3 regions of the Modicisalibacter sp. MOD 31.J genome follow, and region 1 is predicted to be linked to each of the others. Evidence: predicted binding sites of a transcription regulator. Region 1 holds the regulator's gene; each other region holds the start of a gene.
The links. The regulator sigma-54, encoded in region 1, starts transcription at its own class of promoters, with help from an activator protein. The targets are predictions, from matches to a motif close to TGGCACNNNNNTTGCTNT.

Region 1 (9,457 bases):
GATCAGCACGGTGAGTGTCTGGGAGCCCGCGATGCCGCCCATGCTGGCGACGATCGGCATCAACACGGCCAGCGCCGTGACGCGCTGGATGGTGTCCTCGAACAGGCCGATCACCGCCGCCGCCATGAAGGCGGTGATCAGGTTCACCCCCAGCCATACCGCGCGCCGCCGGCTGGTCCGCCAGGCCGGGGCGAAGGTGTCTTCCTCCTCGTCGAGGCCGGCCATGCTCATCACCTGATGCTCGGCGTTCTCGCGGATCACGTCGACCACGTCGTCGATGGTGATCCGCCCCAGCAGGTGCTGGTCGCCGCCGACCACCGGCGCGGAGACCAGGTCGAACTTCTCGAACAGCTTGGCGACCTCGGCATCGGGCGTCATCGCCGGGATGCTCACCATGTCGGTGTCCATCACCTCGCGGACCAGCATCGCGGTATCCGACACCAGCAGGCGGTTGATCGGCAGGCTGCCGATCAGCTTGTCGCTGCGGGTCACCACCAGCAGGGTGTCGGTGGTGTCGGGGAGGCGCTCGTGACGACGCAGGTAGCGCAGCACCACGTCGAGGGTGATGTCGGGACGAATGGTCACCGCATCGGTGTTCATCAGCCCGCCGGCGGTATCCTCGGGGTAGGAGAGCACCGTCTCCAGGCGCTGGCGTTCCTGGGCCTCCATCGAGGCGAGCACTTCCAGGGTGACGGTGTTGGGCAGGCGTTGCAGCAGGTCGGCGAGGTCGTCGACGTCGAGCCCCTCGGTCGCCGAGACCAGCTGCTGGGCGTCCATGCGATTGAGGAAGACGGTCTGGATGTCCTCGTTGAGGTACTGGAGGACGTCGCCCTGCAGTTCGGGCTCGACCAGCTCCCAGAGGACCTCGCGCTCCCGCGGCGGCGTGGATTCCAGCAGATGGGCGACGTCGACCGGGGCCAGACCGCGATTGAGCATGCGCCGTGCCTGATCGAGCGCACCGCTTTCCAGTGCCTCGTTGAGACGTTCCAGACGGGGCTGCAGCCTTTCGGGATTCTTGCTCATGGCGCTCGGCGTCCTCGATCGTCCTGGCGGGTGGGGCGCCATTCTAGCATCGCCGACTGACAGCGGCGCGCTTGCCGGGCGTTCCCGGCGGCGGGTCAATGTTCCTCGTCGAAACGCGCCGCGAAGAGCGCCTCGAGGGCCTCCAGGGCGTCCTCGGCCTGGGGGCCTTCGGCCTCGACGGTCAGTCGAGTGCCGCAGGGCGCGGCGAGCATCAAGAGCGACATGATGTTGGCGGCGTCGGCGCTGCGTCCCTGGTGGGCCACGCTGACCCTGGCGTCGTATCCCTGGCAACACTGGACGAGCTTGGTGGCGGCCCGGGCATGCAGGCCGCGCTTGTTGATCAGGGTGAGTTCACGCTGGGGCACGGGCCTCTCCCACTGCCGTCTGGATCCCCAGTTCGCGATGGCGGATGCGAACCTGGAAACGCTCGGTGAAGTGGCGGGCGAGACGCTCCACCATATACACTGAGCGGTGCTGACCGCCGGTACAGCCGATGGCCACCGTCAGGTAACTGCGGTTGCTGGCGCGGTAGGCGGGCAGCCAGCGTTCCAGCCAGCCGCGGATGTCGTCGACCATGGCGGTGACATCGGGGTAGCTCTCGAGGAATTCGACGACCTCGCGGTCGCGGCCGCTGAACGGCCTCAGGCGCGGGTCCCAGAAGGGGTTGGGCAGGCAGCGTGCGTCGAACACCGTGTCGGCGTCGAGGGGCACGCCACGCTTGAAGCCGAAGGATTCGAAGGTCAGGGTGAGCCGGTCGCTGCGGTGATGGGCCACCTGTTCGGCGATACGCCCGCGCAGTTCGTGAACCGAGAGTTGCGAGGTGTCGATCACCAGATCGGCGAGATCGCGAATCCGCGACAGGGCGTCCTCCTCGGATTCGATCGCCTCGGCGAGCGTCATCTCGCTGTCGCGGGTCAGCGGGTGGCGGCGGCGAGTCGCCGAATAGCGCTCGAGGAGGATCTTGTCCTCGGCGGTGAGGTAGACCACCTGACAGTCGATACCGCGGCTGCGTACCGTGTCGAGCTGGTCGGGAAAACGCGCGAGGGCGACGGGCAGATTGCGGGCGTCGATGCTCACGGCGATGCTCGAGCGGTCGGTGTCGTCCTGCTGGAGCTCGTCGATCAGGGCGTCGAGGAGCATGGCCGGCAGGTTGTCGATGGCGTAGAAGCCGAGGTCTTCCAGGGCCTGCAGGGCGATCGACTTGCCCGACCCGGAACGACCGCTGATGATCACGAGCTGCATCGAGCGGCTCTCCCTGGTGGCGATGAGTAAGGCGGGGCGACGCGGCGCCCCGGGGAATGTTGACACGTTTCGCGCGTGGCGCGAAGCGGTGTCCGGCCGTCAGGGAGCCTGTCGCGCACTGGCCGACGGGTCGCCCTGGTGGCGGATCGCGTCGAGCAGGATGTCGTAGAGGTCGCGCTGGCTCTCGCTGTGGCGCAGACGACTGCGCGTGTCGGCATCGTTCATGATGCCGGCGACCTGGCCGAGCAGCGCCAGGTGCGTGTCATCCGCTTCCTCGGGAACCAGCAGGACGAAGATCAGATCGACCGGCTCGCCGTCGACCGCATCGAAGTCGATGGGCTCCTGGAGCTTCAGAAAGCCGGCGATCGGGGCCTTGCAGTGCGGATTGCGCGCATGCGGAATGGCGACACCGTTGCCGATGCCGGTACTGCCCAGGCGTTCCCGTCCGATCAGCCGGCTGAAGACTTCCTGGCTGTCGAGGCTGGGCGTGTTCTGCGCGATGAAGGTACTGAAGAACTCCAGTACGCGTTTCTTGCTCCCCCCGGGCACCGCGAACAGGGTGCGCTCGGGGGGAAGGATGGCTTCCAGTGTCATGATGGAGGGGTCAGCGGGCGCCGGCGCCTTGCGCGCGGGCCTGGGCCTTCTCCTTGTGCTTGACGAGCTGGCGGTCGAGCTTGTCGGCCAGCGCGTCGATGGCGGCGTACATGTCCGCATTCTCGGCTTCGGCGTGCAGATCGGCACCGGCGGCGTGCAGGGTACAGGCGGCCTGTTGACGCTCCTTCTCGATCGACAGCGTCACCTGGGCCGTGGTGATGTTGTCGTAATGGCGTTCCAGCCGCATGAGTTTCTCGTTGACGTAGTCACGCAGAGCATCCGTCAGTTCGACGTGATGGCCGGTGATGTTGGCTTGCATGGGCACGCTCCTGTTACCGCGGGTGGTGGCTCGATTGTAACCCTTTTTGCAGCTTAGCAAACCCCCGCGGGATTACCCGAGAGGCAGGCGTGAAATTTGTCGTTCGCGGGCGGGCGTGTCGGCGGGGTGACGGGGAGCGGCACCTTCCCTGTGCCGGGCGGGACGCGGTGTTCAGGCGAGGCGCTTGCGCTCGCTGGAGGAGGGGATGCCCATGGCCTCGCGATACTTGGCCACGGTGCGTCGCGCGACCTGGATGCCGTCCTCGGCGAGCAGGTCGACCAGCTTGCTGTCGGAAAGCGGCTTGCGCGGCGGCTCCTCGCCGATCAGTTTCTTGAGCCGGGCGCGGATGGCGGTGCTGGAGTGCGCGTCGCCTTCGCCGCCGACGTGGCTCGAAAAGAAGTACTTGAGTTCGAAGACGCCGCGCGGGGTATGGATGAACTTCTGGGTGGTCACCCGCGAGATGGTCGATTCGTGCATCTCCACGGCCTGGGCGATGTCGGCGAGGATCAGGGGCTTCATGGCTTCCTCGCCGCGCTCGAGGAAGTCGAGCTGGCGCGTCATGATCTCGCGGCCGACCTTGAGCAGGGTGTCGTTGCGGCTCGACAGGCTCTTGATCAGCCAGCGGGCCTCCTGCAGGTGCTGCTTCATGAAGGTATTGTCGTCGCTCTTGTCGGCGCGGCGGATCAGGGCGGCGTAGTCGGGCTGGATGCGCAGCCGTGGCAGCGCCTCCGGATTGAGCTCGATGCGCCAGCCGTCGCGTACGCGACGGGCGAGCAGGTCGGGGATCACGTAGTCGCTGGCACTGTCGTCGAAGGCCTGGCCCGGGCGCGGGTCGAGCGCGCGGATCAGGGCGATCACCGAATCCAGCTGGTCGTCCTCGAGGCGCAGGCGCCGCTTGAGCAGCTTGCGATCGTCACCGGCGAGCGCTTCGAGGAACTGGCGAACCAGGCGCTTGGCCTGGGGCAGCAGCGGCGTGTCGTCGGGCAGGGTACCGAGCTGGAGCAGCAGGCACTCGCGCAGGTCGCGGGCGAACACCCCGGTCGGGTCGAACTGTTGCAGACGGTAGAGGACCTGCTCGACGTCGCTGGCGCGGAGTCCGGCGAGGCCCTGGGCGCGAAGTCCTTCGGCGAGGGTGTCGAGCTCGCCGTCGAGATAGCCGTCGGCGGTGATCGCGTCGATCAGGGTCTCGGCGATCAGCCGCTCGCGGGTGTCGAGATCGGCCATGTCGAGCTGCCAGAGCAGGTGGTCCTGAAGGCTCTCGCCGGCGGCGTTGCGGTCGAAGTCGGGGCCATCCTCGCTGCGACTGCCGGCCGGCGCGAGGTCCTGATAGGTATCGGACCAGTCGCTGTCGACGCTCAGTTCGTCGGGGATGTCCTGGCTCCAGTCATCCTCGGCCGGTTCGCTGGACGTGGTCTCGCCGAACTCTTCCTCCATCTCGAGCATGGGATTGGACTCGAGCGCCTGCTGGATCTCCTGGCGCAGGTCCAGCGTCGACAGCTGCAGCAACTGGATGGCCTGCTGCAGCTGTGGCGTCATGGTCAACTGGGTGCCGACCCGAAGCTGCAACGTGGGTTTCATAGCCATGGCGAAGAAGCGTCATCGAGAGAATTTGTCGACACGTTATCCTGACGCCGAAAGGCTTGCAAGCCTTAAAGCAATAACCGTGCCACTATTCCGGCGGCCGGCTAGCGGCGATGCCTTGCAGGACGCGGCGCCGAGGCAGGAGGGGCGGGACGGCGCCGGTCGCGACTACAGGCGGAATTCGTTGCCCAGGTAGACCTCGCGGACCTTCTTGCTGGCGAGGATCGCCTCGGCGCCGCCCTCGGCGATGATCTGGCCGTCGCCGACGATGTAGGCCTTGTCGCAGATATCCAGTGTCTCGCGGACGTTGTGATCGGTGATCAGGATGCCGATGCCCCGGTCGCGAAGCTGGCGGATGATGCCCTTGATCTCGCCCACCGAGATCGGATCGACGCCGGCGAACGGCTCGTCGAGCAGGATGAAGGCCGGTTCGGTGGCCAGCGAGCGGGCGATCTCCACGCGGCGGCGTTCGCCGCCGGACAGGCTCATGCCCATGTTGTCGCGAATGTGGTCGATGTGGAACTCCTCGAGCAGGTGCTCGAGCTGCGTCCGGCGGGCGGCCTTGTCGAGATCCCGGCGGGTCTCGAGGATCGCCATGATGTTGTCGGCCACCGAGAGCTTGCGGAAGATCGAGGCCTCCTGAGGGAGGTAGCCGATCCCCGCGCGAGCCCGGTGATGCATGGGCGCCCGGCTGAGGTCCTGGTCGTCGATCGCCACTTCGCCGGCGTCGGCGCGCACCAGCCCCACGATCATGTAGAACGAGGTGGTCTTGCCGGCGCCGTTGGGGCCCAGCAGGCCGACGATGCTGCCCTGACCGATGGTCAGGCTGATGTCCTGGACCACCCGGCGATTCTTGTAGCTCTTGGCCAGATGGCTGGCGGTGAGCGTCTTCATCGCGGACGATTCTCCTCGGTTGTCGGCGCTCGTCATTGCGACGACTTGGGGGTGAGGGTCATGCGCACGCGCTGGTCCTGGCTGCCCTGGGCGTTGGAGCGGGCCTGGACCTTGCGACTGTCGAGATAGTATTCGACATAGGCGCCGTTGAAGGTGTCCTTGGCCTGATGCAGCTCGGCGTGGCCGATCAGTTCGACGCGGCGCGCCCCGGCATGGTAGACGACGGTGTCGCCCCAGCCCTTGACCAGTTCGTCATCGGGGGCCGGGCGCTGCTCGAGGTAGGCGCGCTGCTGCTGGCCGGTGGCGGTGACCCGGGTCACTTCGCCCTGGTCGTTGCGTTCGATCTCGACCCGGTGGGCCTTGAGCACCATGCTGCCCTGCTGCATGTCGACGTTGCCGGTGTAGACGGCGGTGCCGGCGCGGTCGTCGAGCTCGAGGCGATCGGCGGCGACGTTGATGGGTTGGCTGGCATCGCTCTCCAGCGCCATGGCCGATGGCGCGAGCAGGGTCAGCGCGGTCAGGCCGAGTCCGGCGAGGTAGGCTCGCATGGGTATCCTCACTGTTGACTGATCGGCGGGTGAAAACCGTGGACGTCGCCGGCCAGGCGCAGTTGGCCGGTGTCGATCCAGGCGTCGAAGCGCTCGCCGCGGACCCGCTGGCGGTGCTTGTGAAGCACCGTCTCGGTGTCGCTCCAGGCGTGGCGCTGGTCGGCATCGTAGATCAGGGTCTGGCTGTTGATCCGCCACCCTTCACCGGGCGTCTGGAGCTGGGCGTCGCCGGTCAGGATCAGCGGGTTGCCGCCGGTTTCCAGCCTACCCTTGTCGGCGGTGGCGAACCAGACCCGGCCCTTGGCGTCGACGAGCCGCCCATCCGGGGTGTCGAGGCGGGTCACGTCGTCACCCGGGGTGTGCTCGAGACGCGGTGTGGCGAGGCGCTGGTAGGCCTGGCCCTGGCTGTCGAAGCGCGTCAGCTCGGCGTCTTCGAGGTAGTAGTCGGGCTCGCCGGTCTCGCCCTCGGGGACCGGGCCGGGCGGCGCGCTGCCGCGCTGTTCGATGACCGAGAGCACCCCGCCCAGCGCGATCAGCAGCACCACGAGCCACCACTTGGCCGACAGGCGCGGGAGACGCATCGCCATGTCAGGCCTGGCCGTGCAGGTAGGTGTCGAGCACCGACGCCCAGTGGCCCTGGAGCTCGAGCAGGCCGTCGCAGATCTCGCGGACGGCACCGTGGCCGCCGGCGCGATCGGTCACCCAGAGCGCATGCTCGCGGATATAACGCGGGGCGTTGGGTACGCTGATGCCCAGGCCGGCGCGCTTGATGGGCGCCAGGTCGGGCAGGTCGTCGCCGCAGTAGGCGACCTGATGCATCGCCAGACCGAGCCGCTGGATCAGGCGGCGCAGCAGGTCGAGCTTGGCGTCGCTGCCCTGGAAGACGTGCTCGATGCCCAGCGCCGCGGCGCGCCGGGTGACCATCGGCGAGTCGCGCCCGGTGATCAGCGCGACCTCGACACCGGCCTGACGCAGCAGCTTGATGCCCTGGCCGTCCTGGGTCGAGAAGGCCTTGGTCTCCTGACCGTCGGCCTGGAAATAGAGCTGGCCGTCGGTCATCACGCCGTCCACGTCGAGCGCCAGCAGGCGCACGTGGCGGGCGCGCTCCACGAGGGCGGGATGGTTGAGGCGCGGGTCGAGAACCATGAGTGTCTCCTTGAATTGCGTGACGACGCGACTGGCCTCGCGTGGCGGATGGCTAGATGACGCCGCTGGTCAGCAGGTCGTGCATGTGCAGGGCACCGACCGGGCGGTCCTCGGCGTCGACCACCGCCAGCGCGGTGATGCGGTTGTCCTCCATGAGCTTGACCGCCTGGGCGGCGAGCACGTCGGGACGAATGCGCTTGCCACCTGGCGTCATCACGTCGTCGACGCGCAGGGCATGCAGGTCGCTGTATTGATCGAGGGTGCGGCGCAGGTCGCCATCGGTGTAGACGCCGCACAACCGGCCCCGGGCGTCGACCACGCAGGTGAAGCCCAGCCCCTTGCGGGTGATCTCGAGCAGCGCGTCGCGCAGCGGGCTGCCGAGCGTCACGCTGGGCAGGCGCTGGCCAGTATGCATGAGGTCCTCGACCTTGAGTAGCAGGCGGCGCCCCAGGCTGCCACCGGGATGCGACAGCGCGAAATCCTCGGCGGTGAAACCGCGGGCCTCGAGCAGGGCCACGGCGAGCGCGTCGCCGAGGGCCAGGGCGGCGGTGGTCGAGGCGGTGGGAGCCAGGTCCAGCGGACAGGCCTCGCGCTCGACGCCGGCGTCCAGATGGGCCTCGGCATGGCGGGCCAGCGCCGAGGCCGGGCGCCCGGTCATGCTGATCAGGGGGGCGCCCATGCGCTTGAGCAGCGGCAGCAGGGCGGTGATCTCCTGGGTCTCGCCGGAATTCGACAGCGCCAGTACCACGTCGCGGGCGGTGATCATGCCCAGGTCGCCGTGGCTGGCCTCGCCGGGGTGGACGTAGAAGGCCGGGGTGCCGGTGCTGGCCAGGGTGGCGGCGATCTTGCGCGCGATGTGCCCCGACTTGCCCATCCCGGTGACCACCACGCGGCCTTCGCAGGCGAGTATCAGCCGGCAGGCGCGGTCGAAGTCCTCCGACAGCTTGGCGTCGAGGGCGGCGATCGCCTGCTGTTCCAGGTGCAGGGTGCGTCGCGCGCTGTCGCGAAAGGCGAACTCGGGATCGATGGTCATGACGGGATCGTGGTTGATGGCGCGCTCGATGGGGCGCGGGCAGTGAATGGCCGACGTGGTGTCGCGACTGGACGCTCATTAAACGGGCTGCAGGGCGACCATGCAAGCGCCGACGCTCTCGGGCTGGTTGTGCCGTCAATGGTTAGGATACAATGTTCGATAATTTTCGGCCATTGGGTTGCCCAGATGAACGAATCGTTGCTCGTCGAGGTGGAGGGTCTGCACTTCTCTCGCGGCGAGAAGGACATCTTTCGCGGCGTCGATCTGCAGGTACCCGAGGGTAAGATCACGGCGATCATGGGCCCGAGCGGCACCGGCAAGACCACGCTGCTCAAGCTGATCGGCGGGCAGCTGTATCCCGATGCCGGGTCGGTGCGCATCGCCGGCGAGGACGTGCACCGGCTCTCGCGGCGCGCGCTGTTCCGGCTGCGCCGCCGGATGGGCATGCTGTTCCAGAGCGGGGCGCTGTTCTCCGATCTGTCGGTGTTCGAGAACGTGGCCTTTCCGCTGCGCGTGCACACCGACCTGCCCGAGGCGATGATCCGCGACATCGTGCTGATGAAGCTCGAGGCGGTGGGCTTGCGCGGGGCACACAAGCTGATGCCGTCGGAGCTCTCCGGGGGTATGCTGCGCCGTGTCGCGCTGGCCCGGGCGATCGCCCTCGATCCGGATCTGATCCTCTACGACGAGCCCTTCGTCGGCCAGGATCCGATCTCCAAGGGCGTGCTGGTCGAGTTGATCAGGACGGTCAATCAGGCGCTGGGCCTCACCGCCGTGGTCGTGTCCCACGACATCAAGGAGACCCTGTCGATCGCCGACTATGTCTACGTGATCTCCGATGGACAGGTCATGGCGCATGGCACTCCCTCGACGCTCAACGTCGACCAGGACGCGCGCGTGCGCCAGTTCATCCATGGCGAGCCGGACGGGCCGGTACCGTTCCACTATCCGGCCCCGGACTATTTCACCGACATCATGACAGGGAGGGCGACCTCGTGAGTCGTGAACGCGGTGGGCGCCGCTGGCGCCCGCGCAATCCATTGGTCCGCCAGGTCGTCGCGCTGGGGCGCGGGACGC
Region 2 (9,457 bases), on a different contig from region 1:
CCTGCTCGAGGTCTGGAAGCAGGACGCGCTGTGCTTCGAGCTTTACGACGACCCGCGCATCGTGCTGTCGACCTACATCCGCGCCAAGATGCTGCATTCGCGCAATCGCGCCGCCGGCTCCAAGGTCTGGGCGGCGGAGGTGATGCAGGGTGCTCCGGTGCTCGGCGACTGTTTGCGCGACAACCTCTACGAATGGGCCAAGCTCAAGGAGGCCAAGATCCGCGAATGGATCGAGGCCGAACGCATCCTGCCCGTCGACCCTTCCTACCTGCTGTACATGATCTGGGCCTCGACCCAGCACTACGCCGATTTCGACTACCAGATCTACCTGCTCAACGACGATGCCCCGCTCGACGACAGGCAGTTCGAGCGCGCGGTGCAGACCGTGACCAGCACTCTGCTGCGGGGGATCGGGTTGTCGCCGTGAGCGCCTCCTGTTCATTATGACGAAAAACCCCGGCTCGTGGCCGGGGCATCGTATCTATCTCGAGGCTGGTATCACGCCGATTCGCGGAAGGGATTGCGCGGGTCCTCGTTCCAGCTCAGGTAGGGCTTGCCGCTTTCCTGGGGGACCATGGTGATGCAGCCTTCCACCGGGCAGGTGATCTGGCACAGGTTGCAGCCCACGCATTCTTCCTCGATCACTTCGTAGCGTCGCGCACCGGCCTCGTCGACGAGCTTGGCGATCGACTGGTGCGAGGTGTCCTCGCAGGCGATGTAGCAGCGTCCGCACTGGATGCACTGGTCCTGGTCGATATGGGCGATGGTCTGGAAGTTCATGTCGAGATACTTCCAGTCGGTGGTATGGGCCACCGCCTTCCCGGAGAAGTCGCTCAGGCGTCGATAGCCCTTCTCGGCCATCCAGCGTGCCAGGCCATCCTGCATCTCTTCGACGATGCGGAAGCCGTGGAGCATGGCGGCGGTGCAGACCTGCACCGCACCGGCGCCGAGGGCGACGAACTCGGCGGCGTCGTGCCAGTTGGAAATCCCACCGATGCCGCAGATCGGCAACCCTTGGGTGGCCGGGTCGCGGGCGATCTCGGCGACCATGTTCATGGCGATCGGCTTGACCGCCGCGCCGCAGTAACCGCCGTGGGTGCTCTGGTGGCCCACGGTAGGGCGAGCGACCATGTGGTCGAGGTCGATCGAGGTGATCGAGTTGATGGTGTTGATCAGCGACACGGCGTCGGCGCCACCGCGCAATGCGGCACGGGCCGGCGCGCGGATGTCGGTGATGTTGGGGGTCAGCTTGACGATCACCGGCAGCCGCGAGTAGGTCTTGCACCAGCGCGTGACCTGCTCGATCAGGTCGGGGTTCTGGCCCACCGCGGCGCCCATGCCGCGCTCCGGCATGCCGTGGGGGCAGCCCAGGTTGAGCTCGATGCCGTCGGCGCCGGTGGCCTCGACCCGGGGCAGGATCGCCTTCCAGCTCTCCTCGACGCAGGGCACCATGATCGACACGATCAGCGCCCGGTCGGGCCAGCGCTGCTTGACCTCGGTGATCTCGCGCAGGTTGGTCTCCAGGCTGCGGTCGGTGATCAGCTCGATGTTGTTGAAGCCCAGCACCTCGCGGTTCTTGCCGAAATGCGCCGAGTAGCGCGACGACACGTTGACCGGCGCCGGGTCCTCGCCGAGGGTCTTCCACACCACGCCGCCCCAGCCCGCTTCGAAGGCGCGCTCGACGTTGTAGGCCTTGTCGGTGGGCGGCGCCGAGGCCAGCCAGAACGGGTTGGGGGACTTGATGCCGGCGAACTCGATACTCAGGTCGACGTCGGGTCGTTTGGCGATCGCTTTCATTACGCCACCTCCTGCTGGGCCATGAGATCCTGATGAATGGCCTGGGCGGCCAGCTTGCCGTGCTGCACGGCCTGGACGGTGAGATCCTGCCCCAGGGCGATGCAGTCGCCGCCGGCGTAGACGCCGGGCAGGTCGGTGCGGAAGTGGCCGTCGACGTGGACCTTGCCGCCTTCGCGTTCCAGCCCCGGGATAGCCGCCAGATGGGCCTCGTCGAGGGCCTGGCCGATCGCCGTGAAGACGCCGTCGGCGGCGATCTCCAGTGTCTCGCCGGTGTCCACGAGGGTGCCGTCGCGGGATTCGGTGCGCGCGAAGCGCATGCCGGCCACGCGGCCTTCGGCATCGAGCAGGATCTCTTCGGGACGCGCCCAGGTGACGATCTTGACGCCGTTGGCGCGGGCGATCTCCTGTTCGTGGCCGGTGGCGGGCATGGCATCCAGGCCACGCCGGTAGACCAGGGTGACCTCGTCGGCGCCGAGACGTGCCATCTGCACCGCCATGTCGATGGCGGTATTGCCGGCGCCGATCACCACGCAGCGCCGGGCCAGCGGTAGTGCGCTCAGGTCGTCGGTCTGGCGCAGCGTCCGGATGTAGTCGGTGGCCGGCATCAGGCCGGGCGTCGCCACGTCGGGCGCGCCCTCGCCGGTCAGCCCCAGGCGGCGGCTGGCACCCAGCCCCAGGCCGAGGAAGACCGCGTCGTGATCGCGCTTGAGGGTGGCGAGGTCGAGGTTGTCGCCGAGCCGCTGGCCATGGCGAATCTCGATGCCGCCGACCTCGAGCAGGAAGTCGATCTCCTTCTGCGCGTAGTCGTCGACCAGCTTGTAGCGAGCGATGCCGTATTCGTTGAGCCCGCCGGGCTTGGGGTCGGCCTCGTAGATCGTCACCCGATGACCGTGGGTCGCCAGGCGGTGGGCGCAGGACAGCCCCGCCGGGCCGGCGCCGACCACGGCGACGTGTCGTCCGGTATCGGCGGCGCGCGGGAAGGGGTGTTCGGTGAAGTGCATGTGGTCGATGGCGTGACGCTGCAGCAGGCCGATCAGCACCGGCTGGCACTCGGCGTCGTGGTTGCGCACGCAGCTCTGCTCGCAGAGGATCTCGGTGGGGCAGACCCGGGCGCAACTGCCGCCGAGGATGTTCTCCTCGAGGATGGTCTGCGCCGCGCCGTTGATGTTGTCCTCGCTGATCTCGCGGATGAAGCGCGGGATGTCGATGTCCGAGGGGCAGGCTTCGATGCAGGGCGCGTCATAGCAGTAGAGGCAGCGCTGGCTCTCGATGATCGCCTGGCGCTGGGTCAGCGGCGGGTGCAGGTCGCGGAAGTTGGCTTCCAGCGCCGCAGCGTTACGGCCGCCGTCGCCGGCTCGGGGCAGGTGATCGAGGGAATCGGTCACGGTCGGTCTCCTTCGGCGCCGCCGTTCGCTCTGGGCGACGCGGCGGGCCGGTTGTTGTCATTTTCGTTATGGGTCGTACGGGGCGTAGCGGGCGCCTCAGCGTTCCACGGCCGTGGGCGCGTTGCGCTCGGCGCGCTTCTTGAGCACGTCGAAGACCCCCGGATAGGCCGGGCGCTCGAGGTAACGGCCGGCGCCGCGCTCGGCGCGCAGGTCGCCGTCGCGCCACACCCACTTGCCCTGGCTGACGGTATGGCGGGGGATGCCGGTGACCGTTCTGCCCTCGAAGATGTTGAAGTCGACGTTCTGGTGATGGGTCTTGGCCGAGATGGTGCGAGTGCCGTTGGGGTCCCAGACCACCAGGTCGGCGTCGGCGCCTTCCTGGATCGCCCCCTTGCGCGGGTAGAGGTTGAAGATCTTGGCGGTGTTGGTGGAGGTGACGGCGACGAACTCCTGCATCGAGATGCGTCCGCCGCCCACCCCGGCGTCCCAGAGTACCGCCATGCGATCCTCGATGCCGGCGGTGCCGTTGGGGATCTTGGTGAAGTCGTCCTTGCCCATCATCTTCTGATCGGCGCAGAAGCAGCAGTGGTCGGTGGCGGTGGTCTGCAGGTTGCCGGACTGCAGGCCGGTCCAGAGTGCCGCCTGGTGCTCGGGACTGCGGAAGGGTGGGCTCATCACGTGGCCGGCGGATTGCAGCCAGTCCTTGCTGCGATAGACGCTGTCATCGATCAGCAGGTGCCCGGCGAGCGCCTCGCCGTAGACCGGCTGGCCCTGGCGGCGCGCGTAGGTGATCTCGTCGAGGGCATCCTTGCACGAGACGTGCACCACGTAGATCGGTGCGCCCAGCGTGCCGGCGATGCGGATCGCGCGGCTGGCGGCCTCGCCCTCGACCTGTGGCGGGCGCGACAGCGGATGGGCCTCGGGCCCGCTGAGCCCCTGGGCGAGCAGCTTCTGCTGCATGTGATGGACCAGCTCGCCGTTCTCGGCGTGCACCGTGGGCACGGCGCCGAGTTCCAGGCAGCGGGTGAAGCTGGCCACCAGGATGTCGTCGGTGGCCATGATGGCGTTCTTGTAGGCCATGAAGTGCTTGAAACTGTTGACGCCGTGCTCGCGTACCAGGGTGCCCATGTCCTCGTGAACGCTGTCGTCCCACCAGGTGATGGCGACGTGGAAGGCGTAGTCGCTGGCCGCCTTCTCGGCCCAGCCGCGCCAGGTCTGGAAGGCCTCCATCAGCGGCTGGCCGGGGCTGGGAATCACGAAGTCGATGATCGAGGTGGTGCCACCGGCCAGCCCCGCGGCGGTGCCGGTGTAGAAGTCCTCGCTGGCCACTGTGCCCATGAACGGCAATTGCATGTGGGTATGCGGGTCGATGCCGCCGGGCATCACGTACTGGCCGCCGGCGTCGATCACCTCGGCGTCGCCCGGGACATCCAGGTCGGGGCCGACGGCGGCGATCTTGCCGTCGACGCAGAGCACATCGGCGCGGTAGGTGGCATCGTGGGTGACGACGGTGCCGCCACGGATCAGGAGGGTCGCCATGATCTTGGAACCTCTTGGAGTTGTTTGGCCGTTGGGATCAGCACGAGGGGCGCCGGAAGCGTGGCGAACGCAGCCCGTTTCCGGCGGGCCTCGTCATTCGCCGTCGGTGAGGCGCGCGTAGGTTTCCGGCCGGCGGTCGCGGAAGAACTGCCAGGTGTTGCGCACCTCGCGGACCATCGCCAGATCCACCTCGTGGATCAGCAGCTCGTCTTCCTTGTCGCTGGCCTGGGCCTCGATCTGACCGCGCGGATTGGCGATGTAGGAACTGCCGTAGAACTCGCCGATGTTCCAGGGTGCCTCGCTGCCGACCCGGTTGATGGCGGCGATGAAGCAGCCGTTGGCCGCCGCCGAGGCGGGCTGTTCGAGTTCCCACAGATATTGCGAGAGGCCGGCCACGGTGGCCGAGGGGTTGAAGATGATCTCGGCGCCGTTGAGCGCCAGGGCCCGCCAGCCTTCGGGGAAGTGACGGTCGTAGCAGATGTAGACGCCGATCTTGCCGTAGGCGGTGTCGAACACCGGCCAGTCGGACTTGCCGGGCTTGAAGAAGTATTTCTCCCAGAAGCCGGCGACCTGGGGAATGTGCGTCTTGTGGTACTTGCCGAGATAACTGCCGTCGGCGTCGAAGACCGCGGCGGTGTTGTAGTAGATCCCGGTCACCGTCTCTTCGTAGATCGGCACGACGATCACCATGCGGTGCTTGGCGGCGAGTTCCTGCATCATCCGGCAGGTCGGGCCGTCGGGCACCTTCTCGGCGGCGGCATACCACTTCTTGTCCTGGCTGGGGCAGAAGTAGGGCTGGTTGAACACCTCCTGGAAGCAGAGCACCTGAACGCCGTCGGCGGCGGCCTTCTCGATATAGGGCAGGTGCGCCTCGTTCATGGCGTCACGGATGGCTTCCGGCGCCAGGTCGGTGCCGGTCTTCAGGGCCATCTGGATCAAGCCGATCTTTACCTTTTGCATGCACGGTTCCTCGTTGCGAGTGTCTTGTTGTTGGACTGCCTGAAACCTGACAGCAGAGACAGGATAAGAATGAAGCTAGTCGCTGTTTAGGATGTCTAGCAAGGATTTTTTGAAAAATATTCAGAGGCTTTTAAAAACAATTGTTTAGTGTTCTTCGGGCGCGCTTTCACCAGTTTGGTGATGCCGTGCACTAGATTCTGCGTTTTCTATATTTTCTTGTTAATCAGTATCTTGAGATTGTATTGAGCGCCAGTTGAGCACCGGGCTGCGCGGATTGTGCACTACTTTGGAAATTGACTAGAGTGTCAGGGTGTTTCGATACCTGTCCTGGCTTCTCCGCAACGGGTCTGTCGGGGCGGCGGGGTTTAAACCTGACACTCGAGGCAGGTTTTTGAGGTTAGAAAAAACAATGACTTGTGTCGCCGATGACCCGCGGCGGCGCGGAAAACGACAACAATGTATCGACCCGGCGCGCCATTCGGGCACGTTTCTTGCGAAGCGAATGCCAGCCCCGTCGGGGAGACTGGATAGCCATACGAGGAGACAACAACAATGACCGAAGCGACATCACGTGCCGTGCGGCGCGGCGAACTCGTCGAACTCGAGGTCGGCGAAGACGTCCGCGACAGCTCCCGCTTCAATGAGGACATCGCGCCGACCCGCCTCGAGGAACGCACCTGGTCGCGATGGAACGTCGCCGCGCTGTGGGTGGGCATGGCGATCTGCGTGCCCACCTATACCCTGGGCGGCGTGCTCACCGCCTATTTCGGTCTCAGCGTCGGCGAGGCACTGCTCACCATCCTGCTGGCCAACATCGTGGTGCTGGTGCCACTGACCCTCAACGCCTTTCCGGGGACCAAGTTCGGGATTCCGTTCCCGGTGGTGCTGCGCTCGTCGTTCGGCATTCGCGGCTCCAACGTGCCGTGTCTGATCCGTGCCCTGGTGGGCTGTGGCTGGTTCGGCATCCAGACTATGTTCGGTGGCCTGGCCATCCACCTGCTGCTGTCGGCGATCTTTCCGCCCTGGCGGGCGCTGGACGGCGTCGGCGAGGTGATCGGCTTCTTCCTGTTCGGGGCGATGAACCTCTACGTGGTGATTCGCGGCGCGGAGTCGATCAAGTGGCTGGAGACGCTGGCCGCGCCCTTGCTGCTGGCGGTGGGGATCGGGCTGATGGTGTGGGCGATGCCCCACGTCTCGATCGACGAGCTGATGAGCCAGCCGCCGTCACGCCCGGAGGGGGCCTCGGTGTTCGGTTACTTCTTCGCCGGACTGACCGCCATGGTCGGCTTCTGGGCCACGCTGTCGCTGAACATTCCCGACTTCAGCCGCTTCGCCAAGAGCCAGAAGGACCAGATCGTGGGTCAGATCATCGGCCTGCCGCTGACCATGTTCTTCTTCGCCGCCCTGGGGGTGGTGATGACCGCGGCCTCGGCTTCGCTGGTCGGCGAGACGGTCTCCGACCCGGTCAGCCTGATCGGCCACATCGACAGCCCCGTGTGGGTGGTCATCGCCATGGTACTGATCATCGTCGCCACGCTGTCGACCAATACCGCGGCGAACATCGTCTCGCCGACCAACGACTTCCAGAACATCGCTCCCAAGCTGATCAACCAGACCCGCGGCACCTTGCTGACCGGCCTGGTCGGCGTGCTGCTGATGGGCTACGACCTGCTGCAGAAGGCCGGGCTGATCGATTCCGGGGTGACCCTGGAGAGCCTCTATTCCAACTGGCTGCTGGGCTATTCGAGCCTGCTGGGGCCGATCGCCGGGATAATGGCGGTGGACTATTTCCTGATCAAGCGTCAGTGGCTCGACGTCGCCAGCCTCTACAAGGACGGCGCGGCGTACCCGGCCTACAATCCGGCCGGATTCATCGCCTTTCTGGTGCCGGTGGCGCTGACGGTGTTCTCGCTGGCCACCGGGGCCTGGACCTGGTTCTACGACTACGGCTGGTTCACCGGCTCGGCGCTGGGCGCAGTGGTCTACTACGTTGCCAGCCAATGGCTGGCCGGGCCGGTCGTCGCCGAGCCGCCGGCGGTGGCCGAGAAGGCCAAGCCCTGACCCCTTCGATGTGTAAAAGCGCCAACGCCCGGCACTGAGCCGGGCGTTGCCTTGCGGGTTACGGTCGATATCCTTGATGGGGCATGTGACGGGCGTCTTTTCCCGGGACAAGGGCGGGAAAATCCTCTGTCCGAGCGAGGCGTTCAGCCCCAGCAGCGTTCGAGACCCTCCTCGATACTGATGGAGTCGACGCCCTCGACAGGGTGGTCGGTGACCAGGTTGACGCCAGTGTTGATGAAGTCCAGCCCCGGACTGTTCTGGGGTTTCTCGCCGGTCTCGACATAGGTCTTGACCGCTTCGATGCCCTTCGAGGCCATGAGCAGCGGGTACTGCTGCGCCGTGGCGCCGATGACGCCTTCCTGAACGTTCTTCACGCCCGGGCAACCACCATCGATGGACACGATGGTGGCCTGATCCTCCAGGCCGGCCGCCTCGAGTGCCTGATAGGCCCCGGCGGCGGCGGGTTCGTTGATGGTATAGACCAGATTGATGCTCGAGTCCTTCTTCAGCAGGTTTTCCATGGCCTTGCGCCCGCGATCCTCGGCGCCGTAGCTCACGTCGTGGCCGACGATGCGCGGATCGGTTTCGTCACCCCATTTGTTCGGGTCCTTGACGTCGATGCCGAAGCCCTGCATGAAGCCCTGGTCGCGCTGCACGCCCACCGACGGCTGGCTGACGGCCAGATCCAGAAAGGCGATACGGGCTTTCTCGTCGTCCACACGTTTCCTGGCCCATTCGCCGATCAGCTTGCCGGCCTGGACGTTGTCGGTGGCGAAGGTCGCGTCGGCCGCGCTGGCCGGTTGCAGCTTGGTATCGAGCGCGATGACCATGATCCCGGCCTGACGCGCTTTGCCGATCGACGGAAAGATCGCCTTGGTATCGGACGGGGTGATCAGAATGCCGTCGACGCCCTCGTCGATGCAGGATGCGATGGCGGCGACCTGGTTCTGGTTGTCGCCGTCGTACGTGCCGGCATAGGTTGTCAGATCGACTCCCAGTTCTTTCGCCGTCTGTTCGGCGCCCTTCTTCATGGTCACGAAGTAGGGGTTGGTATCCGTCTTGGTGATCAGACAAGCGCTGACGTCCTTGGCAAGGGCGGGCGAGGCGAGTAGTGCGGCACTCAGCGCCCCGCAGGATGCCAGGGTTTTGATCCAGATTCTGTTCATTGAAGGGCTACTCCTGCGTCGCGAATCGCGTTTTATCGTTTTATGACGGCGGCGCGGCCGAGCATGGCGGGAAGCCGGAAACCGTGCGCCGTGCTTTCGATTGGGCGAGATGAGGAAAAATCTGTAAATGCATCAAAGGTCTAGTGCTTTTTGACCACCCCGGTTCGCCGACGCCCGGTCACGTGCCGGGGCGTCGGCGTCGCAGCGCCACCGATAGCCCGCCGCCTGCAGGTGGAACAGCGTTGCGGAGCGGGCCGGCGTGGCAGGATCGGGAATTCAGCGCAGCGACAACGCGCCGGGGGCGGCCTCGCCGTCGGCGGCCGCGCGGTAGGCCGCGTCTTCCTCGGCCAGCACCTGCGGTGAGAAGCGCACCAGGAAGGTGAAGAAGGCGGCAACCATCACCGCCATGCCCAGGTAGAGCAGGCCCTGCTGGTAGGTCAGCGTCTCGGCGCGGAACAGGAAGCCGGCGGCCACCGCCCCGGCGTTGCCGCCCGCACCGACGATGCCGGCCACCGCTCCCAGCGCCTTCTTGTTGATGAAGGGCACGAC
Region 3 (9,457 bases), on a different contig from region 1:
GTCATCAGGCGCAGCGACGAGACGCCCAGATGCTCGAGCATCGGTACGCACAGGTCGTAGCGGCGCAGGTCGGCGCCGAAGCCCAGGTGCTCGTTGGCCTCCACCGTATCATAGCCCTGATCCTGCAGATGATAGGCGCGGATCTTGTTGAGCAGGCCGATGCCGCGCCCCTCCTGGCGCAGGTAGAGCAGCACGCCACGACCTTCCGCGGCGATGCGCTTGAGTGCCTCCTGAAGCTGGTAGCCGCAGTCGCAGCGCATCGAGAACAGCGCGTCGCCGGTCAGGCATTCGGAATGGACGCGCCCCAGCACGGGCTCGCCGATCGCCACGTCGCCGAGCGTCAGGGCGATGTGGTCCTTGCCGGTGGCCTCGTCCTCGAAGCCGTGCATGGTAAAGGTGGCCCAGGGGGTGGGGAGCCTGGAGGCGGCGATGAAGCGAATCGTCACGGTTACCCTCGACAACGAACCGGCGGGCACCAGCGCCCGGCCGATGAAGCGTCCATGGTAGCAGGATCGCCGATCGAGCTCACCCGTATCGCGTCTTGCCGGCAGGGCGCACACGGCGCTGCACGGCGCTCGCCAATCCCCCCGGCGCATCCGGTACAATGGGTCAAAACCGCGAACAGCGAGACTTTCATGGAACTCAAGAACGACCGCCTTCTGCGTGCCCTGGCCCGTGAGCCGGTGGACCGCACCCCGGTATGGATGATGCGTCAGGCCGGGCGCTACCTGCCTGAATATCGCCGGGTTCGCGGCGAGGCCGGCAGCTTCATGGACCTGTGCCGCGACACCGCCCGGGCCTGCGAGGTGACGCTGCAGCCGCTGGAGCGGTTCCCCCTGGATGCGGCGATCCTGTTCTCCGACATCCTGACCATTCCCGACGCCATGGGGCTGGGGTTGTATTTCGAGACCGGCGAGGGGCCCAAGTTCAGAAAGCCGGTGCGCAGCCAGGCCGACGTCGAAGCGCTGAGCCTGCCCGACGCCGAGCGCGACCTGGACTACGTCATGAACGCGGTGCGTGCGATCCGCCGCGAACTCGATGGCCGGGTGCCGCTGATCGGCTTCTCGGGCAGCCCCTGGACGCTGGCCACCTACATGGTCGAGGGAGCGTCGAGCAAGGACTTCCGCCACGTCAAGGGCATGCTCTACGGCAACCCCGAGGCGATGCACCAGTTGCTCGACCTGCTGGCCCACGCCGTGACCGACTACCTCAACGCGCAGATCCGTGCCGGCGCCCAGGTGGTGCAGATCTTCGATACCTGGGGCGGGGCGCTGTCGACGCCGGCCTACCTGGAGTTCTCGCTGCGCTACATGGAGCAGATCGTCGCCGGGCTGCAGCGCGATGGCGACGGTCGGCGGGTGCCGGTGATCCTGTTCACCAAGAACGGCGGTCAGTGGCTCGAACATCTCGCCGCGACCGGGGCCGATGCCCTGGGGCTCGACTGGACCACCGAACTCAGCGATGCCCGCTCGCGGGTCGGCCACCGGGTCGCCCTGCAGGGCAACCTCGACCCCAGCGTGCTGTTCGCGCGGCCGGCGGCGATCCGCGCCGAGGTGGCACGCATCCTCGACAGCTACGGCGCCGGCCCGGGGCATGTCTTCAACCTGGGCCACGGCATCAGCCAGCATACCGACCCGCAGCGCGTCAGCGACTTCCTCGAGGCGCTGCACGAGCTGAGCCCGGCCTACCATCCGCTGGGCTGAGGCGATGCCCGGCCATCGGGGGTGGGCCCTGGCGGCGCTGGGCGTCGCCGCGGGCATCGCCTGGGGCAGCCTGACCCCCGCCGACGAATTGCCCGCGCATCTGCCGTGGGACAAGTTCAACCACCTGGCGGCCTACGCCGCGCTCAGCGGTGCGCTGGGGCTGGCAGGCTGGCGCCTGGCGGTCGCCGCTGGGGTCGCCGTCGTCTACGGGGTCGTCATCGAGCTGGCTCAGCTCGGCGTGCCCGGGCGGGCCGGCGGCGACCCGCTGGACATCCTCGCCAACACCCTGGGGGCGTTGCTGGCCGGCGGCCTGTTGCTGGCCTGGCGACGTCGGCGCACCGCTGCCTGATGGCGGCCGCCGTCGACCCCGCACCGAAACGGCGCGTCGAGGCACGCGACCGCACGCTGATAGCGCTCGTGTCGCCGCCGCGGGGTGGCATCGCCGCGGCAAATCCCACGTTGCCATGAGATGAAAGCGACTCACGGGCCAGGTTGGAACGCTCCTTGCAAGCGTTGTTCGGGCCATGCGCCTGCATGCACCGACAATGACAACGACAGGGAGTTGAATCCGACATGCGAATCAAGAACAACAGCCTGATCCTGTTGCCCGCCGCCCTGCTGGCGGCGGCTGTGGCCTCCCAGTCACAGGCCGCGACGCTCGACGACGTCAAGAGCGAAGGCGAGTTTCGCTGCGGGGTGAGCACCGGCCTGCCCGGCTTCTCGGCCCCCGACCAGGACGGCCAGTGGCAGGGACTCGACGTCGAGTTCTGCCGTGCCGTGGCGGCGGCGGTCTTCGCCGACCCCGAGGCGGTCTCCTTCACGCCGCTGACCGCCAAGGAGCGCTTCACGGCGCTGCAGTCCGGCGAGATCGACGTGCTCTCGCGCAACACCACCTGGACCGCGACCCGCGACGACTCCCTGGGGCTGAACTTCGCCGGGGTCGACTTCTACGATGGCCAGGGCTTCCTGATCCGCAAGGATCTGGGCATCGACAGTGCCACCGAGCTCGACGGCGCCTCGATCTGCGTGCAGGCCGGCACCACCACCGAACTCAACATGGCCGACTACTTCAAGGCCAACGACATGCAGTTCCAGCAGGTCGCCTTCGACACCTCGGACCAGACCGCCCAGGGCTTCGACAGCGGCCGCTGCGACGTGCTGACCTCCGATTCCTCGCAGCTCGCCGCGTTGCGCCTGCAGCTCGCCGACCCCGCCAGCGTCAAGATCCTGCCCGAGCGCATCTCCAAGGAGCCGCTGGGCCCGGTGGTCCGCCAGGGCGACGACCAGTGGTTCGATATCGTCAAGTGGACGCTGTTCGCGATGCTCAACGCCGAGGAACTGGGCGTGACCAGCGACAACGTCGACCAGATGCGCGACAACCCGCCCAACCCCGATGTCGCGCGTCTGCTCGGGCAGGACGGCAACTACGGCGAGCAGTTGGGTCTGTCCAACGACTGGGCCTACAACATCGTCAAGAAGGTGGGCAACTACGGTGAAGTCTATGCGCACACCGTAGGCATGGATTCACCGCTCGAGATCGAGCGCGGCATCAACGCGCTGTGGACCGACGGCGGCATCCAGTACGCCCCGCCGGTTCGCTGAGCCGCTGGACGTAACGAGCCCCGCGCGCCTCACGAGGGCGCGCGGGTCAGGCTTATCCGCCCGAGTCGAGATCACTCATGCTGCGTCCCACCACGTCCATCCCGCGTCGCGGGCGGGGTCCGCTGTGGCGCGACCCCGCCATGCGCGCCCTGATCGTCCAGGGGTTGCTGTTCGCGTTCCTGGCGGTCTTCATCGGTTTTCTGGTCCATAACACCCTGGCCAATCTCGAGGCCCGCGGTATCCGCACCGGCTTCGACTTCCTCGGCGAGCGCGCCGGCTTTTCCATCCCCCAGACGCTGATCGACTACACCAGCGACGACACCTACGGCCGCACCTTCGTGATCGGCCTGCTCAATACCCTGCTGGTCTCGGTCCTGGGGATCGTCGCGGCGACGATCATCGGCTTCGCGGTGGGCATCGCCCGGCTCTCGCCCAACTGGCTGCTGGCCCGGCTGGCGACGATCTACGTCGAGGCGTTCCGCAACGTGCCGCTGTTGGTGCAGATCCTGTTCTGGTACTTCGCGGTGCTGCGCTCGCTGCCCTCGCCGCGCCAGAGCCTGTCGCTGTTCGATACCTTCTTCTTCAACGTGCGCGGCCTGGTGGTGCCGGCCCCCGAGGCATTGTCGGGGTTCGCCGCCACGCCCTGGGCGCTGGTGGTCGCGGTGGTCCTCACCGTGGTGCTGGCGGTCTTCGCCCGTCGCCGCCAGGCGGCCACCGGCAAGGCGCTGCCGATGTATCGGATCGGCGCCGCCCTGGTCGTCGGTCTGCCGTTGATCGTGTTTCTGGCCAGTGGTTCGCCGCTGGCGTGGTCGATACCCGAGCTCAAGGGCTTCAACTTCCGTGGCGGCATCAACATCATGCCCGAGCTGATGGCGCTGTGGCTGGCGCTGTCGATCTACACCGCCGCGTTCATCGCCGAGATCGTGCGCTCGGGCATCCAGTCGGTGCCCCATGGGCAGACCGAGGCGGCACGCTCGCTGAGCCTGCCCGGCGGCATCACCCTGCGCAAGATCGTCATTCCCCAGGCGATGCGGGTGATCGTCCCGCAACTGACCAGCCAGTACCTGAACCTGATCAAGAACTCGTCGCTGGCCACGGCGATCGGCTACCCCGACATCGTCGCGGTGTTCGCCGGGACCACGCTCAACCAGACCGGCCAGGCGATCGAGATCATCGCCATGACCATGGCCGTCTATCTGGTGATCAGCCTGCTGGTGTCGCTGCTGATGAACCTCTACAACGCGCGCACGCTGCTCAAGGAGCGTTGACATGGCCTCGTCACCGACCCCCGTCCGTACCCAGATGATCGAGGCCCGCGAGCCCCCCGACCAGCGCCGCGGCGTGCTCGGCTGGCTGCGTGCCAACCTGTTCTCCGGGCCCCTCAACTCGCTCGTCTCGATCGTCACCATCGCGATCCTGGCGCGGCTGCTGTGGCCCTTCCTGGAATGGAGCCTGTTCGACGCCGACTGGCTCGGCTCGACGCGCGATGCCTGCAGCGGCGATGGCGCCTGCTGGGTGTTCATCTCGGCGCGCTTCGAGTCGATCGTCTACGGCTTCTATCCCGAGGCGGCGCGCTGGCGCGTGGATCTCGTCTTCGCGATGCTGGCCGCGCTGATCGCCTGGCTGGCGCTCCCCCGCCTGCCGGCCAAGCCGTGGGTGGGGCTGTTCGCGCTGGTCGGCTTCCCGATCATCGCCTACTTCCTGCTGGTGGGTGGCCACTTCGGCCTGATGGAAGTGCCCACCCGCGAATGGGGCGGGCTGATGCTGACCCTGACCGTGGCCGTGGTGGGCATCGTCGGCTCGTTGCCGATCGGTGTGCTGCTGGCGCTGGGGCGGCGTTCGACGATGCCGCTGGTCAAGGGCGTGAGCGTGATCTTCATCGAGTTCTGGCGCGGCGTGCCGCTGATCACCGTGCTGTTCATGGCCTCGGTGATGCTGCCGCTGTTCGTGCCCTCGGAGATCGAGTTCGACAAGCTGCTGCGTGCGCTGATCGGCATCATGTTCTTCTGGAGCGCCTACATGGCGGAAGTGGTACGCGGCGGCCTGCAGGCGATCGACAAGGGCCAGAACGAGGCCGGCCAGGCCCTGGGGCTGAGCTACTGGCAGCGCATGGGGCTGATCATCCTGCCCCAGGCGCTCAAGCTGGTGATCCCGGGCATCGTCAACACCTTCATCTCGCTGTTCAAGGACACCTCGCTGGTGCTGATCATCGGCCTGTTCGATCTGCTGGCGATCATCCGCGCCGGCCTGACCGACACCGACTGGCTGGGCTTCGCGATGGAGGGTTACGTGTTCGCCGCGCTGGTCTACTGGGTCTTCTGCTTCAGCATGTCGCGCTACAGCCAGTACATCGAGCGCCGGCTGCATACCGGCCACAAGCGGTGACATCCACAACCATAACCGCCGCTCGTGGCCCGCTGGCGACGAGCGCAGGACCCTCAGGAAACTGCCATGAGTGAAGCCTCCGCCCCCCGGCACGACAGCGAGCCGATGATCGAGATCAAGCGGCTCAACAAGTGGTACGGTGATTTTCACGTGCTGCGCGACATCGACCTTAGCGTCGCGCGCGGCGAACGCATCGTCATCTGCGGCCCCTCCGGGTCGGGCAAGTCGACGATGATCCGCTGCATCAATCATCTCGAGGCGCACCAGCAGGGCGAGATCGTCGTCGGCGGCGTGACCATGACCCAGGACATCAAGCGCATCGAGCAGATTCGCCGTCAGGTGGGCATGGTGTTCCAGCACTTCAACCTGTTCCCCCACCTCACGGTGCTCGAGAACTGCTGCCTGTCGCAGATCTGGGTGCAGAAGAAGCCGCGCCGCGAGGCCGAGAAGACCGCCATGGAATTCCTCGACCGGGTGCAGATCGCCAATCAGGCGAAGAAGTACCCGGGCCAGCTCTCCGGCGGGCAGCAGCAGCGCGTGGCGATCGCCCGGGCGCTGTGCATGCGCCCGGAGGTGATGCTCTTCGACGAGCCGACCTCGGCGCTCGACCCGGAGATGATCAAGGAAGTGCTCGACGTGATGGTCGAACTGGCCCGCGAGGGCATGACCATGCTTTGCGTGACCCACGAGATGGGCTTCGCCAAGACGGTCGCCGACCGGGTGATCTTCATGGACCAGGGTCAGATCATCGAGCAGGCGCCGCCGGAGAGGTTCTTCAACGAGCCGCGTTCCGAGCGCACCCGGACCTTCCTCAGCCAGATTCTCGGTCACTGACCGGGAAGGGCGCGACCGGGGCGTGACGCGCGATGCCGTCACGCCCCGCCGTCATCCCTGGATCAGGTACAGGCACAGCGACAGGGTGACCAGCGAGCCCAGCGTCGACAGCAGCACCGTGCGCGAGACCACCGCCGCCTCGCGCCGGTAGAACTCCGCGAGCATGAAGGGGCCGGTACCGGTCGGCAGGGCGCTCATCAGCAGCGCCGACTGTGCCCACAGCGGCGGCAGGGAGAATACCTGATAGGCAAGCACCCAGGTGATCAAGGGGTGCACGAACAGCTTGAGGCCCACCAGCCCCAGGGTGCCCTGCGTCGACCCCGATTGCTTCTGGGCCAGGAACAGCCCCAGCGACACCAGCGCGCACGGCGTCGTCGCATCGCCGAGCAGGCGCAGGAAGGCGTCCAGGGCATGCGGCAGGTCCTGCCCGGAAAGCGCCCACAGCGCCCCCAGCAGCGGCGACACCACCAGCGGATTCCTGGCCAGTGCCTTGGCCACCTTGAGCACCGCGTGGGAGGGGGACCGTTCGGCCTGCAGGCCGACCTCGATGCAGATCACGGCGATGGCGAACAGCACGCAGGCGACGAACAGCGTGGCGATCAGCGCCGGTTCCAGCCCGGCTTCGCCGAGCACCAGTAGGCTCAGTGGAATGCCCACGTAACCGGTGTTGGCGTAGGCGGCGCCGAGCCCGTCGATGCTGGCATCCGCCAGATGGCGCGACCCGCGCAGCCGATAGGCCAGGGTGGCGATGAACACCGTGAGCGTGCCGATGGCGACCACCGCGAGGAATTGCGGGTGCCAGATCTCGGCCCAGGTCGCCGTGGCGGTGGCGCGGAACAGCAGCGCCGGCAGGCACAGCCAGACCACGAAGCGGTTGAGCTCGGAGGCGGCGGTCTCGCCCAGCCGGCCCGTCCTGCGGCAGAGATAACCGATCAGGATCAGCCCGAAGATGGGCAGGATGACATTGACGACCGACGACATTGGCTAGGGGTTCCCGTCCGGCGAAGCGGGGACCACGCCCGGTGGCACGCCGCCCCGCCTGTGAAGCGAGGCACTAGCCTAAGGTGATTCGCGGGAAGCGTCCAATGCTCGCCGCGCACAAGTCAGGCCCCTAGAGGCTGGGCTCCTGGCGCTGCTTGCCCGGTGCCGCCACGGCACTGCGAGCCTCGCCGGCGACGCCGGGCTCGGTGGGGCTGTGCAGGCGGGTCTTGAGCGACTGGCGGGGCCGGGTGACCCGGGCCTCGCCCACGGCCTCTTCCGAAATGACCGGCGAGATGTCGTTGACCCAGCGACGCTCGGGATCGTGGACGGCGGGACGGCGGTCGTAGGCGCGTGTCATCACCGCGCCCGGCGAGTCGGCGTTGCGCAGCCCGGCCAGGTGGTACGGCAGCATCAGCAACTCGGCGAGCAGGCGCACGCCCACCAGGCTCAGCAGCCAGACGCCGCCGCCCAGCGCCAGGGTCGGCCAGCTCGTCGTCCAGGCGCCACCGGACAGCGGCGGGCTGTGGCGCGCCAGCCAGACCAGCCCGGCCACGAACAGCGCCAGTTGCGTGACGACGTGACAGAACACCAGGGTGCGCCGGGGCAGCGGGTGGCGCAGGAACAGGAAATTGCGCATCGTGGGCAGAGCCTCCATTCGGGTCGCAGCGGGGATGCAATGCGATGACGGCCGGCACTCCTTGCCGGTTAGTCAATACTAACATTGCCGCTGCGGCAGCGCTAAACCCACGAGGCGCGGCGTTTACCCAGACGAGTCCAGTGGATCACGGCCGCTGCCGGCCCGTGCCGGCGGCACGTCGGCACCCGTCTCGGGGTCGGGGCGTGAACCGGTCGACCCGGTCCCGGACTCCTGCAGCCCGCCGCTGAACGCCTTGAGCCCCTCCAGCAGCGGGCCCAGCGAGCGCCACAGTGCCTCGTCGTGAAGCAGATCCTTGACCCCCAGCACACCCGGTGGCGGGTAGGCCTCGCTGGCCTCCTCCCGGGAGGCGGCGCTGACGCCGCGGGCGGCGGCGTCGAGCCAGCGCTGGAGCTCCTCGGGTGGCACCCGGCCGAGCAGGCGCAGCAGCAGGTAAAGGTTGGCCCCGCCGCGCACGCCGGTGTCGCTGTCGAGTTCCTCGGCGAACAGCCGCGAGGTCTCGGGCAAGGCTTCGAGGAAGACATTGAGCGTGCGGAAGACCTGCCGCCGGTGCAGGTTCTCGATCAGCCGCTCGAGTTCATCGTGGGCGTCGGGCGCCGTCTTGCCGCCGAAGGCGCCGGCGGGCACCTGGTCGGGCTTGATTGCCTTGGCCATCAGAATCGCTCCGGGTCGGGTGAGGCATGGGGCGGGCGCTGGTAGTCGCTGCGCGCCCACTTGCGGTCGACACCGATATCCTGGATCGGGATACGCTTGCCGTTGCGGTGGTTGTTGCGCGGTAGCGGCGAGGGGCCCTCGGTCTGGAGCACGTCCATCTTCACGGCGATCTCCTTGTAGGCCGGGGTGTCCACGGCGACATCGGCGTGATCGCCGGTCAGGCGATTGACGTTGCCTTCGCGGGTGTGCAGCGGCACGTACAGGCCGTGGCCGACCACGCGGTCGGTGACCAGCACGCGCAATTCGATCTCGCCGCGCCGCGAGGTCAGCCGTACCAGGCTGCCGGTCTCGACACCGCGCGCCCGGGCCAGGTCGGGGCTGACCTCGACGAAGACCTCCGCGAGCTTGTCGTTGATGCGGCCCGCGCCGGTCAGGTTGCCTTCGTGGAAGTGCTCGAGGACGCGGCCGTTGTTGAGGTGCAGGTCGTACTTGGCGTCGATGCGTTCGGGCGAGTCGCGCCATTCGACCGGATGGAAGCGCGCCATGCCGTCGTCGAAGTGGAACTCGAGGTCGGCGTAGAGCCGCGGGGTGTCGGTGCCGTCGGCGGCCACCGGCCACTGCAGCGACTGCCAGCCTTCCAGTC

Region 2: KGR00_RS15315 (NCS1 family nucleobase:cation symporter-1) is a predicted target of sigma-54. The motif match lies at 6,162-6,179, and genes of this name have one in related genera.
Region 3: KGR00_RS13300 (amino acid ABC transporter substrate-binding protein) is a predicted target of sigma-54. The motif match lies at 2,197-2,214, and genes of this name have one in related genera.

Annotation. Positions count from the first base shown of each region.
Region 1 is NZ_JAGXFF010000001.1:1,162,189-1,171,645, forward strand. It holds gene mgtE (magnesium transporter) at 1-1,023, opposite strand, end outside; gene KGR00_RS05155 (HPr family phosphocarrier protein) at 1,119-1,388, opposite strand; gene rapZ (RNase adapter RapZ) at 1,375-2,265, opposite strand; gene ptsN (PTS IIA-like nitrogen regulatory protein PtsN) at 2,365-2,859, opposite strand; gene raiA (ribosome-associated translation inhibitor RaiA) at 2,870-3,178, opposite strand; gene KGR00_RS05175 (RNA polymerase factor sigma-54) at 3,350-4,762, opposite strand; gene lptB (LPS export ABC transporter ATP-binding protein) at 4,928-5,653, opposite strand; gene lptA (lipopolysaccharide transport periplasmic protein LptA) at 5,686-6,201, opposite strand; gene lptC (LPS export ABC transporter periplasmic protein LptC) at 6,210-6,788, opposite strand; gene KGR00_RS05195 (HAD family hydrolase) at 6,790-7,347, opposite strand; gene KGR00_RS05200 (KpsF/GutQ family sugar-phosphate isomerase) at 7,400-8,380, opposite strand; gene KGR00_RS05205 (ATP-binding cassette domain-containing protein) at 8,567-9,379, shown strand; gene mlaE (lipid asymmetry maintenance ABC transporter permease subunit MlaE) at 9,421-9,457, shown strand, end outside.
Region 2 is NZ_JAGXFF010000004.1:295,260-304,716, forward strand. It holds gene KGR00_RS15290 (TetR/AcrR family transcriptional regulator) at 1-427, shown strand, start outside; gene preA (NAD-dependent dihydropyrimidine dehydrogenase subunit PreA) at 499-1,797, opposite strand; gene KGR00_RS15300 (NAD(P)-dependent oxidoreductase) at 1,797-3,182, opposite strand; gene hydA (dihydropyrimidinase) at 3,279-4,721, opposite strand; gene KGR00_RS15310 (nitrilase-related carbon-nitrogen hydrolase) at 4,815-5,681, opposite strand; gene KGR00_RS15315 (NCS1 family nucleobase:cation symporter-1) at 6,234-7,742, shown strand; gene KGR00_RS15320 (sugar ABC transporter substrate-binding protein) at 7,886-8,908, opposite strand; gene KGR00_RS15325 (MFS transporter) at 9,185-9,457, opposite strand, start outside.
Region 3 is NZ_JAGXFF010000003.1:588,784-598,240, forward strand. It holds gene ribA (GTP cyclohydrolase II) at 1-446, opposite strand, end outside; gene hemE (uroporphyrinogen decarboxylase) at 636-1,703, shown strand; gene KGR00_RS13295 (VanZ family protein) at 1,708-2,052, shown strand; gene KGR00_RS13300 (amino acid ABC transporter substrate-binding protein) at 2,277-3,305, shown strand; gene KGR00_RS13305 (amino acid ABC transporter permease) at 3,383-4,573, shown strand; gene KGR00_RS13310 (amino acid ABC transporter permease) at 4,608-5,690, shown strand; gene KGR00_RS13315 (amino acid ABC transporter ATP-binding protein) at 5,757-6,524, shown strand; gene KGR00_RS13320 (AEC family transporter) at 6,576-7,505, opposite strand; gene KGR00_RS13325 (hypothetical protein) at 7,636-8,142, opposite strand; gene KGR00_RS13330 (hypothetical protein) at 8,266-8,814, opposite strand; gene fdhF (formate dehydrogenase subunit alpha) at 8,814-9,457, opposite strand, start outside.